Regions from separate parts of the Streptomyces sp. NPDC026589 genome, predicted to be linked through region 4. Evidence: riboswitches for the same ligand, from Rfam matches in the RefSeq annotation. Region 4 holds a riboswitch; each other region holds the start of a gene.
What was found. Region 4 has a riboswitch for cyclic di-AMP ahead of AB0F29_RS19185 (NlpC/P60 family protein). Riboswitches for the same ligand answer to the same signal wherever they lie in the genome.
Positions count from the first base shown of each region.

Region 1: linked by a shared signal. The riboswitch ahead of AB0F29_RS01950 (LysM peptidoglycan-binding domain-containing M23 family metallopeptidase) and the one ahead of AB0F29_RS19185 (NlpC/P60 family protein) in region 4 are both predicted to bind cyclic di-AMP.
Region 2: linked by a shared signal. The riboswitch ahead of AB0F29_RS33515 (C40 family peptidase) and the one ahead of AB0F29_RS19185 (NlpC/P60 family protein) in region 4 are both predicted to bind cyclic di-AMP.
Region 3: linked by a shared signal. The riboswitch ahead of AB0F29_RS29320 (transglycosylase family protein) and the one ahead of AB0F29_RS19185 (NlpC/P60 family protein) in region 4 are both predicted to bind cyclic di-AMP.

Region 1 covers NZ_JBEZYG010000001.1:456,919-461,347, reverse strand. The annotation lists gene AB0F29_RS01955 (tyrosine-protein phosphatase) at 1-214, opposite strand, end outside; cyclic di-AMP (ydaO/yuaA leader) riboswitch at 658-818, shown strand; gene AB0F29_RS01950 (LysM peptidoglycan-binding domain-containing M23 family metallopeptidase) at 822-1,778, shown strand; gene AB0F29_RS01945 (SGNH/GDSL hydrolase family protein) at 1,966-2,793, shown strand; gene AB0F29_RS01940 (STM4011 family radical SAM protein) at 2,807-3,730, opposite strand; gene AB0F29_RS01935 (STM4012 family radical SAM protein) at 3,738-4,429, opposite strand, start outside.
Region 2 covers NZ_JBEZYG010000026.1:51,082-55,510, forward strand. The annotation lists gene AB0F29_RS33505 (ATP-dependent Clp protease proteolytic subunit) at 1-29, shown strand, start outside; gene AB0F29_RS33510 (hypothetical protein) at 67-372, shown strand; cyclic di-AMP (ydaO/yuaA leader) riboswitch at 726-911, shown strand; gene AB0F29_RS33515 (C40 family peptidase) at 915-1,385, shown strand; gene AB0F29_RS33520 (LysE family translocator) at 1,449-2,108, opposite strand; gene AB0F29_RS33525 (LysR family transcriptional regulator) at 2,182-3,105, shown strand; gene AB0F29_RS33530 (ATP-binding protein) at 3,117-3,548, opposite strand; gene AB0F29_RS33535 (helix-turn-helix transcriptional regulator) at 3,784-4,429, shown strand, end outside.
Region 3 covers NZ_JBEZYG010000020.1:15,461-19,889, forward strand. The annotation lists gene AB0F29_RS29310 (septum formation initiator family protein) at 1-425, opposite strand, end outside; gene eno (phosphopyruvate hydratase) at 519-1,799, opposite strand; gene AB0F29_RS29320 (transglycosylase family protein) at 2,122-2,832, opposite strand; cyclic di-AMP (ydaO/yuaA leader) riboswitch at 2,838-3,020, opposite strand; gene AB0F29_RS29325 (transglycosylase family protein) at 3,309-4,427, opposite strand.
Region 4 covers NZ_JBEZYG010000010.1:152,193-156,621, forward strand. The annotation lists gene AB0F29_RS19185 (NlpC/P60 family protein) at 2-1,210, opposite strand; cyclic di-AMP (ydaO/yuaA leader) riboswitch at 1,209-1,358, opposite strand; gene pcrA (DNA helicase PcrA) at 1,656-4,097, shown strand; gene AB0F29_RS19195 (M23 family metallopeptidase) at 4,194-4,429, opposite strand, start outside.

The DNA.
Region 1 (4,429 bases), on a different contig from region 4:
CGGAGTGGCGGAAGTCGAAGATCGTGTGCAGCCCGAGCCCGCCGAGGAAGGCCGCGTCCTCGGCCGTGGCGTGCGCCAGGTGGCCGCTCCGGTAGAGCCGCCCGAAGGCGGTGCGCCGGCCGTCCGCGGTGGGGAGCCCGCCCACGTCGCGGAAGTTGCGGACTCCGGTCAGCGCGGTCTCTGTCGGCGGGACCTGCGGCACCTGCTGCGTCACGGTGGCTCCTGGGATCTCTGGCGCCGGCGCGGCTCGCCGGCGAGGGCGCTCCCGTGACGATACGACATCGATTCGACGGAAAATCATCACGGTCGAGCGTCCGGTGCGGGGCGCCGGGGCGCCCGGGCTGACCTGGCGTCAGGAGGGAAGTCGACCCGATGTCCGTATTGACGCATTTCGCAGAACATGCCCCGCTAATGGGGGAGATGGGATTTCGGGGGTGAGCGGGATCATATCCGTGACGGTCCGTGGTGAGCTTGCCCCGGAGTATTCCCGGTGTACGTACGGAAATCCAAGATCCGTAATCCACGGAGTGTGACGGGAAATCCGGGGAGAAATCGAACCGATGATTCCGGTGCGCAACCGATGGCTTGTTCTGCTCGTCCTGACTCGTTTACGGTCGCCGCAATCCGGACGGACCGCCTAATCCTGCCGCCGCCCGGAATTCGCACCCACCCACTCACGTGTGGCAGGAGCGGGGGAACCAGGTAAGCCGCCGATCCGGAGCGATCCGGACCGGCTCGGGGTGAAGTCGCCGCAACGCGACCGGGCATCTCCAGCCCGAACCCGACAGCTCACCTCGCAGGCGCCGGAGAGGAAATTTCCCATGCCCGCAAAGGGTAAGCACCGTCGTCCGAAGTCCGGCCCGATCTCCCGCGGCGTCCTCGTCGCAGGGGCCGGCGGCGCCGCACTCGCCCTCCCGCTCATCGGGGCCACCGTCGCGAACGCGGCGGACCAGGCCGCTCCGGCCGCGAAGCCCGCCGCCGCCTCGGTCGCCGCCGCGCACACCGCCCCGGCCACCGCCCCTGCCGCGTCGAAGGCCGCCCCGAAGACGTACGCCGTCGTCTCCGGCGACTACCTGGCGAAGATCGCGGCCGAGCACCAGCTCAAGGGCGGGTGGGAGAAGCTGTACCAGGACAACCGCTCCACCGTCGGCGAGAACCCCGGCCTGATCCACCCGGGCATGAAGCTGACCCTCGGGGCCAAGGGCTCCGCCCCGGCCGAGAAGTCCGCGGCTCCCGAGGCCGCCCCGAAGAAGGCCGCACCGGCGCCGAAGGCCGCGCCGAAGGAGGCCCCGAAGGCGGACACCGTCTCCGCCGACGACTCCGAGGGCTCCGGCAGCCCGTCGCGGACCGGCTCCGCCGAGGCCACCGGCTCCGGCTGGTCCGCCCCGCTGGCCAGCGCCAACGTCACCACCCAGTACCGGGCTTCCGGTGCCAGCTGGTCCAGCGGCTACCACACCGGCTCGGACTTCCAGGCGGCCTCCGGCACCCCCGTACTCGCCATCGGCCCGGGCACCGTGGTCTCGGCCGGCAACAGCGGCTCCTATGGCAACGAGGTCGTCATCCAGCACGAGGACGGCATGTACTCCCAGTACGCCCACCAGTCCTCGCTCAACGTCTCCGTCGGCCAGACCGTCACCGGCGGCCAGCAGATCGGCCTCTCCGGCTCCACCGGCAACTCCACCGGCCCGCACCTGCACTTCGAGGTCCGCACCGGCCCGAGCTACGGCTCGGACATCGACCCGATCGCGTACCTGCGTCAGCACGGCGTCTCCGTCTGACGGCTCCGTCCAACGGCTCCGTCCGACCGGACGCGGCGATAAGTGATCGAGGGGCGGTGTGCGGCGGCGCACCGCCCCTCCACTTATTCCGGCTTTACCAAAAACTGACCGGGTGGTCTATCTCACCACCCGTCAACCCCGTATTACGGTCGCGTAGGTCACATCGCACGATGCAGGATAAGTGCTTGTGGCAGACGATTCGAGAAACAACCAGCAGCACACCATCGGGTCGTACGCGGCGATTGGCGACAGTTTCACCGAGGGCGTCGGCGACCCCGGCCCCGACGGGACCTATCTCGGCTGGGCGGACCGCTTCGCGGTGCTCCTCGCCGACCGGCTCCCGGCCCCCGAGGGGACGACCGGCCCCGAGGGCTCCCCGCACGGGGACTTCCGCTACGCCAATCTCGCCGTACGAGGACGTCTCCTCGACCAGATCGTCGAGGAGCAGATCCCGCGCGCCAAGGAACTGGCCCCCGACCTGGTCAGCTTCTGCGCGGGCGGCAACGACATCATCCGTCCCGGCACCGACCCCGACGACCTCGCCGAACGCTTCGAGCGGGCGGTCGCCGACCTGAGCAACGCCGTCGGCACGGTCATGGTCACCACCGGCTTCGACACCCGGGGCGTTCCGGTGCTGCGCCACATGCGCGGCAAGATCGCCACGTACAACGTCCATCTGCGGGCCATCGCCGACCGTTACCACTGCCCCGTGCTGGACCTGTGGTCGCTGCGTTCCGTGCAGGACCGGCGCGCGTGGGACAACGACCGGCTGCACCTGTCGCCCGAGGGCCACACCCGCGTGGCGCTGCGCGCCGCCCAGGTCCTCGGCCACGAGGTGCCCGCCGACCCCGACCAGCCCTGGCCGCCGCAGGCCCAGCGCAGCCCCTTCGACGCACGGCGCGACAACATCCAGTGGGCCCGCGAATACCTCGTGCCCTGGATCGGCCGACGGCTGCGCGGAGAGTCCTCCGGCGACCACGTCGAGGCGAAGCGCCCGGACCTCCTGCCGCTGTAGCCGTCGAGCCGGGTCAGGGCTCCAGCAGGGGAAGCGCACGCCGGGACGGGCCCGGCACCACGAGCCCGTCCGGCGGCGTGCCTCCGCCCGGGGGGTGCCCTGCCGGTATCCGCTCCAGGACACCGCCCGCGAACACGTCGTACAGCGGCAGCGACTCCAGATGCACATAGCCGATGTGACAGTCGCACACGGCGAGGGGACAGACCCGCGGGCCGAGCGCCCGGCGGTAGCTGCCGTCGTAGAGATTGCCCAGCTCCGCCTTGACGAAGTGACAGCGCCGCACCGTGCCGTCCCCGTCCACCGAGATCACCGACTCGCCCGTCCGGCAGGGCAGCCCCGCCGAACGGTGCGGATCACGGCTGAAGGGGAACAGCGGATCCAGCTCCGTCCACCGCGCCGCCTCCTCGTCGGTGTAGGTGTGCCCCTCGGCGGCGTTCACCCAGAGATAGACCTCCTCCGGCAGCGCCGCCCGCAGCCGCCGGGCCTCCTCCAGATGGGCGTCGAAGCCCACCACTCCCACGCTGTAGCGGATCCCCTTCGCGGACAGCTCTCGGCACTTGCCCAGGAACCGTTCGTACGGTGTCTGCTCCGGGTGGTACGTGCACCAGAGCGCGATCCGCTCCGGATCGGCGTCGGCCAGCCAGTCGGTGCGGCCGCTCAGGTTCGTCTGGATCGCCACGCGCCCGATGTGCGGCAGTCGGGAGAGATCGGTCAGTGCCCGCCGGTACCAGGAGCGCACCAGGCCCTCGCCCCACGGGGTGAACAGCACGGACAGCCGGTCGCCGGTCCGCTCCGCGGCCCAGCCGGTGAACCGCTCCAGCGCCTCCCGGTCCGCCGTGAGCTGCGCGCGGCTGTCCCGTCGCTTGGCGAACGGGCAGTACGGACAGTCGTAGTCGCACGAGGCGAGCGGGCCCCGGTAGAGAATCGTCAGGTCCATGGCCCCGTCACTTCCGCTCGTACGCGGCCATCGCGGCCCGCACCCCGGGGGAGAACAGCGCGGGACCCAGCGCGTCGGAGTGGGCGAGGCCCGACGGGGACAGCCTCAGCAGACCGTCCGGCGCCGACGCGTCCAGCCAGCCACGGGCCGCGAACCCCGCCAGCTCGGCCGGGAAGTCCGCGCCCGGATCCGTGCCGAACCGTGCCCGGTACTCCGCCACCGGCAGCCCCGCCGCCTGGAGCAGCGACTGCAGCAGATGCCGCCGTCGCGCCTCGTCCGCGTCGACGTACCGGCCGACCTCGGCCCGCGAGAAATCCTCGGCGGCGGTGAACCGGTCGATGATCGACCGGATCTCCCGCATGTCCACCGCGTAGTCGAAGGAGTAGTGCAGGGCCGCCGTGTACGAACGGGCACCGCAGCCGAGGCCGATCATGCCGTCGGTCTGGCAGGCGTAGTCCTCGGGACCCTCCTGCTCCCGCGGTCCGTCGGACCGCCGGAACATCCGCATCGACACCTGCTCGTAGCCGTGCGCCAGCAGATGATCCCGCCCCACCGCGTACAGCCGCAGCCGCCGCTCGTCCCAGGCGGTCTGCTCCAGGGCCTCCGCCTCGGCGCCGGTGGCCGCGCCCAGGCGGTGCAGACCCGTGAGCGGGCGGACGTACAGCGGATAGAGATACAGCTCCTCCGGCCGCCAGGCCA
Region 2 (4,429 bases), on a different contig from region 4:
TGGTCGACCACGTCATGGAGAACCGCTGACTCTCCCGGCCGCCGTACGACGCGAGGTGAAACGCCGATGGAGCCACCCGAGTTCCCGCCCCTGCCCGCACTGACCCGGGCCGAGGGCGAGTTCGTCGACTGCTATCTGGCCGTGCTCGACCAGGTGGGCCGGATCAACCCGGCCCGTGGCAGCGACACCTACAGCGCGCTGCGGGCCGCCCAGGCCCTGGCCTCCCGGGCGGCCGCGCTGCGCGACGCCCTGGCCCTGATGCACGAGCGCGGCGAGTCGCGGATCCACGCCGCCACCCTGGCGCGGGCCCTGCGCGTCCTGGACGGGGAGCGCCGGGCGGGCCGGGTCGCGATGGAGCCGCCCGTGAACTGACCGGCCCCGCGCACGGGGAGCGCCGGACGGGAGCGGACCGGTCGGACCCGGGCACGACACGCCCGGTCCCGGGACCGATTCGTCTCGCTCGTTCGGCGTAGGCGATCACCCGCCCGAGCGACGGCTCAACTTGCGTTCGGCGCTAGGTCCGTACTCGAAATGTGCCCTTTCGTCGCTGGTACGAGGGTGTGCGCCCGGCTCGTGGGCGAGCGCGAATCCGACCTGTCCACCCGAATGGATCAGTGGTGAGGAGACTCACAAACCGCTGTTTCGGCTCGGAAATCCGGCACCGGGTGAGTCAAGATCCCTGGGACGACAAGCCCCCGCCACCGCGGCGGGGCGGTCCGGGCGGACGCCGAGTCCTGCCGCCGCCCGGATGACTGGTCGACAGGAGTGGATCGGCAGGAGTGGAGGACCCGAGCACAACGGGCCGCCCGGGAGACCGGGAAGCCCTCGGGGTGAAGCCGCGACAGCGGCCGGGCAACTTCGCCAGCCCGAACCCGACAGGTCATCCTTCACAGGCGGCTGACGAAGGGTTGCGCATGTCTGCGCAGGTTCATGTCCCGTCTCTGTTCGCCCGGGTCGGTACGGCCTCGGTACTCACCCTGGCCGTGACGTCCTCGATGCTGGCGCCCGGTCTGGTGAGCGATGCCGAGGCCGCCACCCACGCGACGAAGGCCCTGAAGGTCGCCGCGTCGAAGAAGGGGGCCCCCTACAAGTACGGAGCGGCCGGTCCCAGCCGCTTCGACTGTTCGGGGCTGACGGTCTATTCGTTCAAGAAGGCCGGCAAGAAGCTTCCCCGCACGGCACAGCAGCAGTACAACAAGACCCGCCACATCGGGAAGTCGCAGCGCAAACGCGGCGACCTCGTCTTCTTCCATTCGGGGCGCAGCGTCTACCACGTGGGCATCTACGCCGGGGCCGGGAAGATCTGGCACTCCCCCAAATCGGGGGACGTGGTGAGACTGGCCAAGATCTGGTCCAAGAGCGTCTGGTACGGACGGGTCCGCTGACCCGCCGACCGGACGCTCTTTCCGTGCGGACGGCCCGGCCCGTCCGTGACGTACACCGCGCCCTCAGCGCAGCAGGGGGCCGCTGACCAGCGCCAGTCCCAGACCGGTGAGCGCCACACCGCTGCCGCCCTCGATGGCGCGGGCGGTACGCGGGCGGCGCAGCCACCGGCCCAGCCGGTCCACGAGCAGGGCGACGGCCGGGAACCAGATCAGCGCCAGCACGACCACCAGGGCCGCGAGCAGCAGGGTCCTGGGCAGCGGCGGCTGCCCGTGGGGCACGAACTGCGGCAGCAGGCTGAGGAAGAGGACCGGGGCCTTCGGGTTGAGCGCGTTGGTCAGGAACCCCTGGCGCAGCGCGCGTCCGAACTCCCCGGTCACGGGCCGCCCCGGCTCGTCCTCCCGCATACCGGAGGGTGAGCCGGAGCTGTCCTGCGAGGGCCGGCGGCGGATCGCGTACAGCGCGCTGATCCCGAGGTAGAGCACGTACGCGCCGCCGAGCAGCTGGACGGTGCGGAAGAGCACCGGCATGGTCACCAGCACCGCGGCGAGTCCGGCGACCGCGAGCGCGGTGTGCACCAGCAGCCCTCCGGCGACGCCGAGCGCGGTGGCCAGGCCCGCGGTGCGCGAGGCCAGGGCGTTGCGTACGACGACGGTGAAGTCGGCGCCGGGCAGCGCGACCATCCCGGCGGCGACCCCGGTGAAGGCGATCAGTTGTGCGTCCATGGGTCCACCATGGACCGGCGGAGCCTTTAGCATGTACTTGCAATCTTCTGGGTCTGCCTTAAGGAACGCTTTCATGTACGACCCGACACGGCTCGCGGCACTCGTGGCGGTCGCGGAGGCCGGATCGATCACCCGGGCCGCCGCCCGCCTGGGCTACACCGCGCCCGCGCTCTCCCAGCAGCTGGCCAAACTGGAGCGGGAGGCCGGGGCGGCACTGCTGGTGCGCCACCACCGCGGGGCGCGGCTGACGGCGGCGGGCGAGCTGCTGGCGGGCCGGGCCCGGCGGGTCCTGGACGAGCTGGAGCAGGCGCGGCACGAGCTGGCGCAGCTGGCCGGGCTCTCGGGCGGCAGGCTGCGGGTGGGGACGTTCACGACGGCCGGGATCCATCTGCTGCCGCCGGTCCTGAGCGCGTTCCGGCGGGCCCATCCGGAGGTCGAGCTGGCCGTCGCCGAATACGAACCGCCGGGCGGCATCGCCGCGGTGGTCGCGGGCGAGGTGGACCTCGCCCTGACCCACGCCTACGAACCGGCGGCGGCCGAGCCCCCGTCGGCGGGCGTTCTCGTCGAACCCCTGCTGGTCGAGGAGCTGGTGCTGGTCGCCTCGGTGGGCCACCGGCTCTCCGAGGGCACCGGGCGGCTGCCGGTCGGCGAGCTGGCGGGGCGGCCACTGATCAGCAGCGCGCCCACCCACCCGCCCCGGCGCGGGGTCGAGAACGCGCTCGCCGAGGCCGGGGCGACGCCGGCCGTGGTCTGTGAGTCGCCCGGGTACGCGCTGGTGTGCGCGCTGGTCAGCGCGGGGCTCGGGGTGGCGGTGGTGCCGGAGATGGTCGCCTCGATGTCCTCGGCCCCGCTGTCGGTCCGGCGGCTGGAGCCCGCCTCGTTCCGCCGGACCATCTCGGTCGTGCACCGGGGCGACCGGTCGACCGCGGCGGCGGCGACGCTGCTCGCGCTGCTGCGCAGCGGCTTCGGCCGCGGGAGCACGCTCCCCGCGCGATGAGCCTCACCGGGTCAGCCCTGGATCGGGACGACCCAGGGGAGGGCGATCCAGACCGTCTTGCCGCCTTCGGCGGTCGGGGTCACCTGGAGCCGCCCGCCGCGCTCCTTGGCCAGTGCCCGGATGATGACCATGCCCCGGCCGTTGTCCTGCCGTACGGCGGCGGGCAGCCGCTGGGGCCAGCGGGGGTGACTGTCCGTGACGCCGAGGTACAGCTCCTCGTCGCGTTCGAGGCGCAGGTCCACGGTGAAGGTGGGCGACTGGCCGAACGTGTGCTGAACGGCGTTGGTGGCCAGCTCCGAGATGATCAGCCGGATGGTGTCGGCGAACTCGGTGTCGTCGGGCAGGCCCCATTGGGCCAGGGTCCTGGCGACATGTCTGCGGGCCGATGAGACCGAGACCGGATCGGTCGGCAGCGTGACGGTTGCTTCCTGATGATCTGCCATGGCGACGCCGTCCCTTTCCCGCCCTGGCCGACCGGCGGCCGGCCAGGATTGTGCTTCGCGCCAGATTGCCATTGATGCAGCTCCCTGTAACGGCGTTCGGCCAAGATATGCATATATCTGTCGCTCGAAGCGGTGAATTCGGGACCCGTACGGTGTGGGCGGGCGGCACACTGACCTCTCTGCGGGCCGGCCCCGATGACGGACCGGCCCTTTCCGACAGCAGAAGGAGACCGGCATGCTGCACGGCCCCGTCGTCCGACGCCGCAAACTCGGTGAGGAGCTGCGGAGTCTGCGCCACGCCTCCGGGCTGACCAGCCGGGACGCGGCGCGGCTGCTCGGCTGGCACCAGTCGAAGGTGAGCCGTATCGAGACGGGCGCGAGCGGGGTGACGCCCGCCGACGTGTCACGGCTGCTGGACGTCTACGCGGTGCGCGACACCCAGTTGCGTTCCCTGCTCGAAGTCCTCGCGGGGTCGGCGGGCGGCGGCGGTTCGGGCTGGTGGCATGCCTATCGGGGGCTGATCCCGCCGCAGTACCGGGACTTCATCAGCCTGGAGTCGCAGGCCAGTGCGGTCCGGACGCTGGAGACCTCGGTGGTGCCGGGGCTGCTCCAGACCGCCGGATACGCGCGTGCCGTGACCCGCGCCTCACTGGACGGCTTACCCGACGGCCGGCTCGACTCGCTGGTCGAGGTCCGGCTGACCCGCCAGCGTGTGTTGCGCGCGAGTCCGCCGCTGCGATTCACCGCAGTGCTGGACGAGGCGGTGCTCCACCGCGAGGTGGGCGGGCCGGAGGTGATGAGGGACCAGCTGCATCACCTGACCCAGGTTGCCCAACTGCCTCATGTGCAGCTGCAGTTACTCCCGTTCTCGGTCGGCGGAT
Region 3 (4,429 bases), on a different contig from region 4:
CACGGCCGGTCGCTCGCGCCCGACTCGCCGCGGCGGTCCCGGGCCGCGTCGGGGTCGGCCACGGTGTAGCCGGTCTCCCCGGGGAGGATGTAGTGGAGGTGCTGGCGGGCCAGCCGCTTGATGTACGCGTCGTCCTGGAGCCGCGCCTTCGCGTCCCGCAGCTCCTCGGTGCGCCGCTCCGCCTGCTGCGAGAGCCGCTCCTGCTCGGCGATCTCGTCGCGCTGGGAGACGTACTGCCGCATCGGGTAGGCGAGCGCCACCACCATGGAGCAGACCACCAGCGCCAGGAACGCGGCCCGGCCGGTGAGCCGGGAGCGGCGGGCCTGCCGACGGTTCTGGGATCGGTACACGCGGGCCGCGGTCTGCTCGCCGAGCAGGCGCAGCCTGGTCGCGGTGGAGAACCGGTCGCGGTCCTTGCCGGCCATGTCTCCCGCCTCCCCATCACGCACGTCCGTCCCCGCACACGGTACGGGACCGGGTGCGGGGACGGACGGAGGCTACCGTCTTGACGCTACGGGTCAGCCCTTGAAGCGCGGGAAGGCGGAACGGCCCGCGTACACCGCGGCGTCGTCGAGGATCTCCTCGATGCGCAGCAGCTGGTTGTACTTGGCGACGCGGTCCGAGCGGGCCGGGGCGCCGGTCTTGATCTGGCCGCAGTTCACGGCGACGGCGAGGTCGGCGATGGTGACGTCCTCGGTCTCGCCGGAGCGGTGCGACATCATGCACTTGAAGCCGTTGCGCTGGGCCAGCTCGACGGCGTCCAGGGTCTCGGTCAGCGAACCGATCTGGTTGACCTTCACGAGCAGGGCGTTGGCGGAGCCCTCCTCGATGCCGCGGGCCAGACGCTCGGGGTTGGTGACGAAGAGGTCGTCGCCGACGATCTGCACCTTGGCGCCGATGCGGTCGGTGATGACCTTCCAGCCGGCCCAGTCGTCCTCGTACAGCGGGTCCTCGATGGAGACCAGCGGGTACGCGGAGACGAGCTCCTCGTAGTACTCGGTCATCTCGGCGGCCGAGCGGGACTTGCCCTCGAACTCGTAGACGCCGTCCTTGTAGAACTCGGACGCGGCGACGTCGAGCGCGAGCGCGATGTCGCGGCCCGGGACGTAACCGGCCTCCTTGATGGCCTCGACGATGAGGTCCAGGGCGGCGCGGTTGGACTCCAGGTTCGGGGCGAAGCCGCCCTCGTCGCCGAGTCCGGTGGACAGGCCCTTGGTCTTGAGGACCTTCTTCAGCGTGTGGTAGACCTCCGCGCCCCAGCGCAGGGCCTCGGAGAAGGACTCCGCGCCGATCGGGGCGATCATGAACTCCTGGACGTCCACGTTGGAGTCGGCGTGCGAGCCGCCGTTCAGGATGTTCATCATCGGAACGGGCAGCAGGTGCGCGTTCGGGCCGCCGAGGTAACGGAAGAGCGGCAGGTCGGACGCCTCGGAGGCGGCGTGCGCGACGGCCAGCGAGACGCCGAGGATGGCGTTCGCGCCGAGCGACGCCTTGTTCTCGGTGGCGTCGAGGTCGAACATCGCCTGGTCGATGAGGCGCTGCTCGGTGGCGTCGTACCCGACGAGCTCCGGGCCGATCTGCTCGATGACGGCGAGGACGGCCTTCTCGACGCCCTTGCCCATGTAGCGGTTGGGGTCACCGTCGCGAAGCTCGATGGCCTCGAACGCACCGGTGGAGGCTCCGGACGGAACAGCAGCACGGCCCGTGCTGCCGTCGTCGAGGCCAACCTCGACCTCGACCGTGGGGTTGCCCCGGGAGTCGAGGATTTCCCTGGCTACGACGACGTCGATGGACGGCACGAGGCATCTCCTTCTGGGATCTGACACTGGTTGTGCAGGGTCACTGTGGCCTTGCGGCACGAGCCTATCGGGCCCGGCCGTGTCGACCGGCCGACCGCCCGCCTCCTGGGACGAAAAAGGGTCCAAGGAGCTGCATCACGGGACAAAACTCTAGAAACCTACTGAGCGGTAACAACAAGAGGTGAACACATGCGGGCCAGCGGCGCCCGCCGCTCACGAAGAACCCGGCCCGGCGCGCTGGGGGGACGAGCGCGCCGGGCCGGGGAGCCGTGCGAGGAGAAGTGCCGCCGGACGCTTCTCCTCCGGAGAGGAGAGACGGCGATTACTTCAGGTGGAGCTGCTGACCCGGGAAGATCAGGTCGGCGTCCTTGACGATGTCGTCGTTGAGCTTGAAGAGCTTGCTCCAGCCGCCCTTGACGCCCTCCGCGTCGGCGATGGTGCTCAGGGTGTCGCCGGCCTTGACCTTGTACTCGCCGTCGCCCTTCTGGACCTTCTCGCCGGTCGGGGTGGTGACGGTCTTCTTGCTCTCGGCCTTGGGGGCCTCGCGCTGCTCGGAGCGCGTGGTGGGCTGCTCGGCCTGGCGCTCGGGCTGCGCCTGCTCGGGCTTGCTCTCGCCGGAGCCGGAGCCGGAGCCGGTGTTGACGCCCGGGTCCACACCGTCGTTGGTGAGGCCGCCGGCGCCGGCGCAGGCCCAGGCGCCCGGGCCCTGGAGGTCGAGGAGCTTCTCGGCGGTGGCGATCTGCTGGTCCTTGGAGGCCAGGTCGGCACGGGAGGCGTACTGCGTACCGCCGGCGGCGGCCCAGCTGGACTGCGAGAACTGCAGTCCGCCGTAGTAGCCGTTGCCGGTGTTGATGGACCAGTTGCCGCCGGACTCGCACTGGGCGACGGCGTCCCAGGTCTCGACGGAGGCGGCGGAAGCGCTGGTCGCGCCCATCAGCGGGATGGCGATGGCGGTACCGGTGACACCCGCGAGGGTGGCGATACGGGTGGCCTTGGACGGGCGGCGGTGCTTGCCCTTGCTGTTCAGCAGCATGGAACGAATCTCCTCACCGACGCCTACGAGGTGAGCTGTCGGGTTCGGGCTGATGAGTTGCCCGGTCGCGCGGTGCTGCTCGCGACTTCACCCCTAGCCGGTCCCGTACGTCCCCGTCGGTTCGACGAGGCGTCCGGACCCGGCGGCTTACCTGGGTCCCCCGCTCCTGCCTACGGCGCTTACGCGTCTGTTCCCTTCGACCGACGGCAGGATTCGGCGTGACGGTCGACGGGGCCCGCGGTGCGAGCGGTCCGACCGTAAACACAGGCAACCCCGACATTCAAAGATGGACATAGGGGGCAATCAACCCGAACTCGCCGTGGCCGACTGGGCGTTTCCGCAGGTGGGGGGCGATTCACCCGGACCAGCCGGGCGAGCCGCGCCAGTTGAGGCAAAGAGACCCATGTCTCACTTACGCAAAAGTGGACATAGGTCTCTTAACTGCCTCGATTTTCGGGGTGTTTTCCCGAATTCGTTCAGTTGGCGGCGGGCGCCCCGGCGGGTGTCTCGGCGCCCTCCGGGGCGGCCGGGGCGGCGCTCTCGGCCGCACCCCGGCCCGCGTCCTCGCCCGCACCCCGGTCCATGCCCAGGTCCAGGTTCTGGCCGGGCAGGATCAGGTCCGGGTCGGAGCCCAGGAGGTCCTTGTTCGTCTCGTACAGGCCGGTCCAGCCGCCGGGGATCTCCTGGGCGTCGGCGATCGCCCAGAGGTTGTCGCCGGGCCGCACCGTGTACCCGTCGGCGGGCGCCGTGCCACCGTCCCGCGCGTCGCCCTCGCCACGCGAGGCGTGCCGGCCGGACTCACGGGGACCGTCCTTCTGGCCCGCGTCGGCCTCCTCGGGCGCGGGGGCGCCCCGGTGCTTGCCCCCCTTGCCGTCCTCGTCCGCCGAGGCGTCGGGGGCGGTGGAGGGGTCCGAGGCGTCGGGGGCGCCGGAGGCGGGCGGGGCGGAGGGCGTCACCGAGGAGTCGGGAGCCTCGCTCCGCTTCTCCGCGCCACCACTACCGCCCTTGTCCGCCTCATTACCCTTCTCACCCTTGCCCGTTTCGCGCGCTTCACCGGATTCACCGGGTTCGCCGGATTCACCGGGTTCGCCGGTTGCATCCGCTTCGCCGGTCGGGGTGGAGGTCGGGTCGGCCGAGGGGTCCGCCGACGGATCCGCGGACGGGTCGGCGGACGGATCCGTGGACGGCGAGGTGCCCGGGTCGACGCCGGGCAGACCGCCGTCCACCGCGAGGCCGGAGATGACCGCACAGCTGGGCCACGCCTTCGGGCCCTGGTCGTCCAGGACCTTCTCGGCGACGGAGATCTGCTGCGAGCGGCTGGCGAGGTCGGCGCGGGGCGCGAACGCCGTGCCGCCGTAAGCCGACCAGGTCTCCTGCGAGAACTGGAGCCCGCCGTAGTAGCCGTTGCCGAGATCGGCGCTCCACATGCCGCCGCTCTCGCACTCGGCGACCCGGTCCCAGGTGGTGGCCTCGGCCGCGTGCGCGCCGCCGGCGCCGAGCAGCGGGATGGCGATGGCCGATCCCGTCACGCCTGCGGCGACGATGATGGCGGGTGCCTGACGAGGGCGGCGGTGTCTGCCGTTCGCGGAGCCCATGG
Region 4 (4,429 bases):
ACTACGCCGGGCGCACGCTTCCGTAGATCGGCATGGAGTAGATCGACTCCTCGCGCACGTTCGCACCCGGCTTCGGGGCGTGGATCATCATCCCGTCGCCCTTGTAGATGCCGACGTGGCTGATGTCGTCGTAGAAGAAGACCAGGTCTCCGGGGACCAGATCGGACGTGGCGACCCGCGTTCCGACCTCCACCTGGTCCCAGGTCGTCCGGGGCAGGGTCACGCCCGCCTCCCGCCACGCCGCCTGCGTCAGCCCCGAGCAGTCGTAACTGGAGGGGCCCGACGCGCCCCACACGTACGGCTTCCCGATCTGGGCGCGGGCGAAGGCCAGGACCTTCTCCGCCTTGGTGGCGTAGCCGCTGTCCGTACCGGTGCCGTACCCGGAGCCCGGATCCGTTCCCGTACCCGTACCGGATCCGGAGCCCGTGCCCGAACCGCCGCCGGACTCCTTCGCCGCCTCCTCGCGGGCCTTCTCCTCGGCCTCGGCCCTCTCCTTCGCCTCGGCGGCCTGCCGGGCGGCCAGCTTCGCCGCCTTCTCCTTCGCCTCGGCCTCCTGTCTGCGCTCCAGCTCCGCCAGCCGCGCCTTCTCCTCGGCGGTCAGCCTCGACAGCAGGCCCCGGGCCTCGGTGAGCTTGGACTGCACGTCCTTCTTGCTGGAGGCGAGCGTGGCCTGCGTCTCGGTGAGGGTCTCCAGGCTCTTCACCGCCTCCGCGCGCTTCCTCGCCGCCGAGGCCTGCTGCGTACGGACCTCGTCGACAGCCTTCTGCTGCCGCTCCGTCGCCCGGTCCATCAGCCGGCTCTGGTCGAAGTACCCCTGCGGGTTCTCCGCCAGGAAGAACGTCGCCGCGGGCGCGATGCCCCCGTTGCGGTACTGGGCCGCCGCGTAGGAGCCCAGTGCCCGGCGCGCCTCGTTGATCTTCTCGGCCCGCTTCGCCACGTCGGAGAGCAGCGAGTCGACCTTCGTCTGCTGGGACGCGGAGGCGGCCTTGGCCCGGTTGTACTCCTGGGTCGCGGTGCCCGCCTGCCGGTACAGGGCGTCGACCTTCTTCCGCACTTCTTCGATGGCGGGCTTCGGCTCCGCCGGCGCGGCCGTGGCGCTCTGCGTGGAGAGCAGCGTCACGGAGGCCAGCGCGGCCGTCGTCAGCCCGACGGCGGGTGTGGTGGTGCGCACCTTCGTGCGCGGCTTGCGATGCGATGCCAAGACCGGCATCTCCTTCCGTGGGCCGCCTACCGGGTTAGCTGTCGGGTTCGGACGGAACGGAAGGCTGTCCTACGGTCCGGCCGCGAGGGCACGGACCGATTCACCCCGGTGTCGCGTGTGGGTCCCCGGTTCCGAACGGCCTGGGCGGCAGGACGGATTCGGCAGAGGCGCCCGTCGGGCGTGGTTCGCCCCAGGGAGGTACGGGCCACCTGACCGAGCACGCTAGCCAACCGGCCCCGCCGCTGGGAAGGACGATGAGCGATATGCCCGATACATTTTCGTGACCTTTCCGGATCGGGGGCCCGGCACCCCCTCCCACCGGGCACTCCTTCACGGAACGTCGACGTCCGGTCTCTGCGCGTACGGGGGAGAGGCGGGCGATTCCCCGGTGCCGACGGCCGCTTCCCGGCTTCGGCCGAAGGTTGTCAGTCCGGCCGCCTAGACTCAGGAGGCGATGAGCAGCCTCTTTGACGACAGTTTCCTGACCGGCCTCCAGCCCGTGGAGGACGGCCCCCCGCCGCCCCCCGAGGACCACGCGCCCGAAGCGGTGCCGGAGGGACTCTTCGGAGGCGTCTACGACGCGCCCCCGCCGCCCCGGGACGGGTACTACCGGGACGGTCACGCGCGCCCGGTGATCGACTCCGCCGCCCTGCTCGACGGGTTGAACACCGAGCAGCGCGCCGCCGTCGTGCACGCCGGGTCCCCGCTGCTCATCGTCGCGGGAGCCGGCTCCGGCAAGACCCGCGTCCTCACCCACCGCATCGCCCACCTGCTGGCCGAGCGCGGGACGCACCCCGGGCAGATCCTCGCGATCACCTTCACCAACAAGGCCGCGGGCGAGATGAAGGAACGCGTCGAGCAGCTCGTCGGCCCTCGCGCCAACGCCATGTGGGTCATGACCTTCCACAGCGCGTGCGTCCGCATCCTGCGCCGCGAGTCGAAGAAGCTCGGCTTCACCTCGTCGTTCTCGATCTACGACGCCGCCGACTCCAAGCGCCTGATGGCCCTGGTCTGCCGCGACCTCGATCTGGACCCGAAGCAGTTTCCGCCGAAGTCCTTCACCGCCAAGGTCTCCAACCTCAAGAACGAGCTCATCGACGAGGAGACCTTCGCCGGGCAGGCCGCGGACGGTTTCGAGAAGACCCTGGCCCAGGCGTACGCGCTCTACCAGGCCCGCCTGCGCGAGGCCAACGCCCTGGACTTCGACGACATCATCATGACGACGGTCCACCTGCTCCAGGCCTTCCCCGACGTCGCCGAGCACTACCGCCGCCGCTTCCGCCACGTCCTCGTCGACGAGTACCAGGACACCAACCACGCCCAGTACACGCTGGTGAGGGAGCTGGTCGGCCCGGCCGGGGAGGCCGACGCACCCGCCGAGCTGTGCGTGGTGGGCGACGCGGACCAGTCGATCTACGCCTTCCGGGGCGCGACCATCCGCAACATCCTCCAGTTCGAGGAGGACTACCCGAGCGCGACGACGATCCTGCTGGAGCAGAACTACCGCTCCACGCAGACGATCCTCTCCGCCGCCAACGCCGTGATCGAGCGCAACGAGAGCCGCCGCCCCAAGAACCTCTGGACCAACGCCGGCAGCGGCGCCCGCATCACCGGCTACGTCGCCGACACCGAGCACGACGAGGCGCAGTTCGTCGCCGACGAGATCGACCGGCTCACCGACGCGGGCGACGCCAAGGCGGGCGACGTCGCCGTCTTCTACCGGACCAACGCCCAGTCCCGTGTCTTCGAAGAGATCTTCATCCGCGTCGGCCTGCCCTACAAGGTCGTCGGCGGTGTGCGCTTCTACGAGCGCAAGGAGGTCCGGGACGTCCTGGCCTACCTCCGGGTCCTCGCCAACCCCGAGGACACCGTCCCGCTGCGCCGCGTCCTCAACGTTCCCAAGCGCGGCATCGGCGACCGCGCCGAAGCGATGATCGACGCCCTGTCGATGCGCGAGAAGATCTCCTTCCCGCAGGCACTGCGCCGTGTCGACGAGGCGTACGGCATGGCCGCCCGCTCGTCCAACGCGGTCAAGCGCTTCAACACGCTGATGGAGGAGCTGCGCACGATCGTCGAGTCCGGCGCCGGCCCCGCCGTCGTGCTGGAAGCGGTCCTGGAGCGCACGGGCTATCTCGCCGAGCTCCAGGTCTCCACCGATCCGCAGGACGAGACCCGCATCGAGAACCTCCAGGAACTCGCCGCCGTCGCCCTCGAATTCGAGCAGGAGCGCGGCGACGAGGAGGGCGCGGGCACGCTCGCGGAGTTCCTGGAGAAGGTCGCGCTCGTCGCCGACTCCGACCAGATCCCCGACGAGGACGAGGACGGCTCCGGCGTCATCACGCTGATGACCCTGCACACGGCGAAGGGGCTGGAGTTCCCGGTCGTCTTTCTTACCGGCATGGAGGACGGGGTCTTCCCGCACATGCGGGCCCTCGGCCAGACCAAGGAGCTGGAGGAGGAGCGCCGCCTCGCGTACGTCGGCATCACCCGCGCCCGCGAGCGGCTCTACCTGACCCGGGCCGCGATGCGCAGCGCCTGGGGCCAGCCCTCGTACAACCCGCCCTCGCGGTTCCTGGAGGAGATCCCGGAAGCGCACCTGGACTGGCGGCGCAAGGGCCCGATGGCCGCCCCCGCGGGGCCCACCTCCGGCATCACGTCCTCACTGTCCTCCTCCCGCTCCCGCTCCGGGCCCTCGGGATTCGCGACGCGGCGCGGCGGCGCGGAGAAGCCGACGGTCACCCTGGTGGCCGGGGACCGGGTCACGCACGACCAGTTCGGGCTCGGCACGGTGACGGCCGTCGAGGGCTTCGGCGACCAGGCCAAGGCGACGGTCGACTTCGGCGACGAACGCCCGAAGAAGCTGCTGCTGCGGTACGCGCCGGTCGAGAAGCTGTAGACGGGCGGGGGCAGGCCGGGCCGGACAGACGGAAGCGGGAGAAAGGGCCGAAGCCCTTTCTCCCGCTTCCGTCTGTCCGTGCTCGTGATGTCCGTCTCAGCTCGGGTCGATGCCCTTGCTGCGCAGCCACGCCAGCGGGTCGATGGCCGAGCCGCCGCCGGGCCGGACCTCGAAGTGCAGGTGCGGACCGGTGGAGTTGCCCGAGTTCCCGGAGTACGCGATGACGTCGCCGGCCTTCACCGGCCCGGAACGGATCTTGGTGCTGCTGAGGTGGCAGTACCAGGTCTCGGTGCCGTCGGCGGCGGTCACGATCGCCATGACCCCGTAGGCGC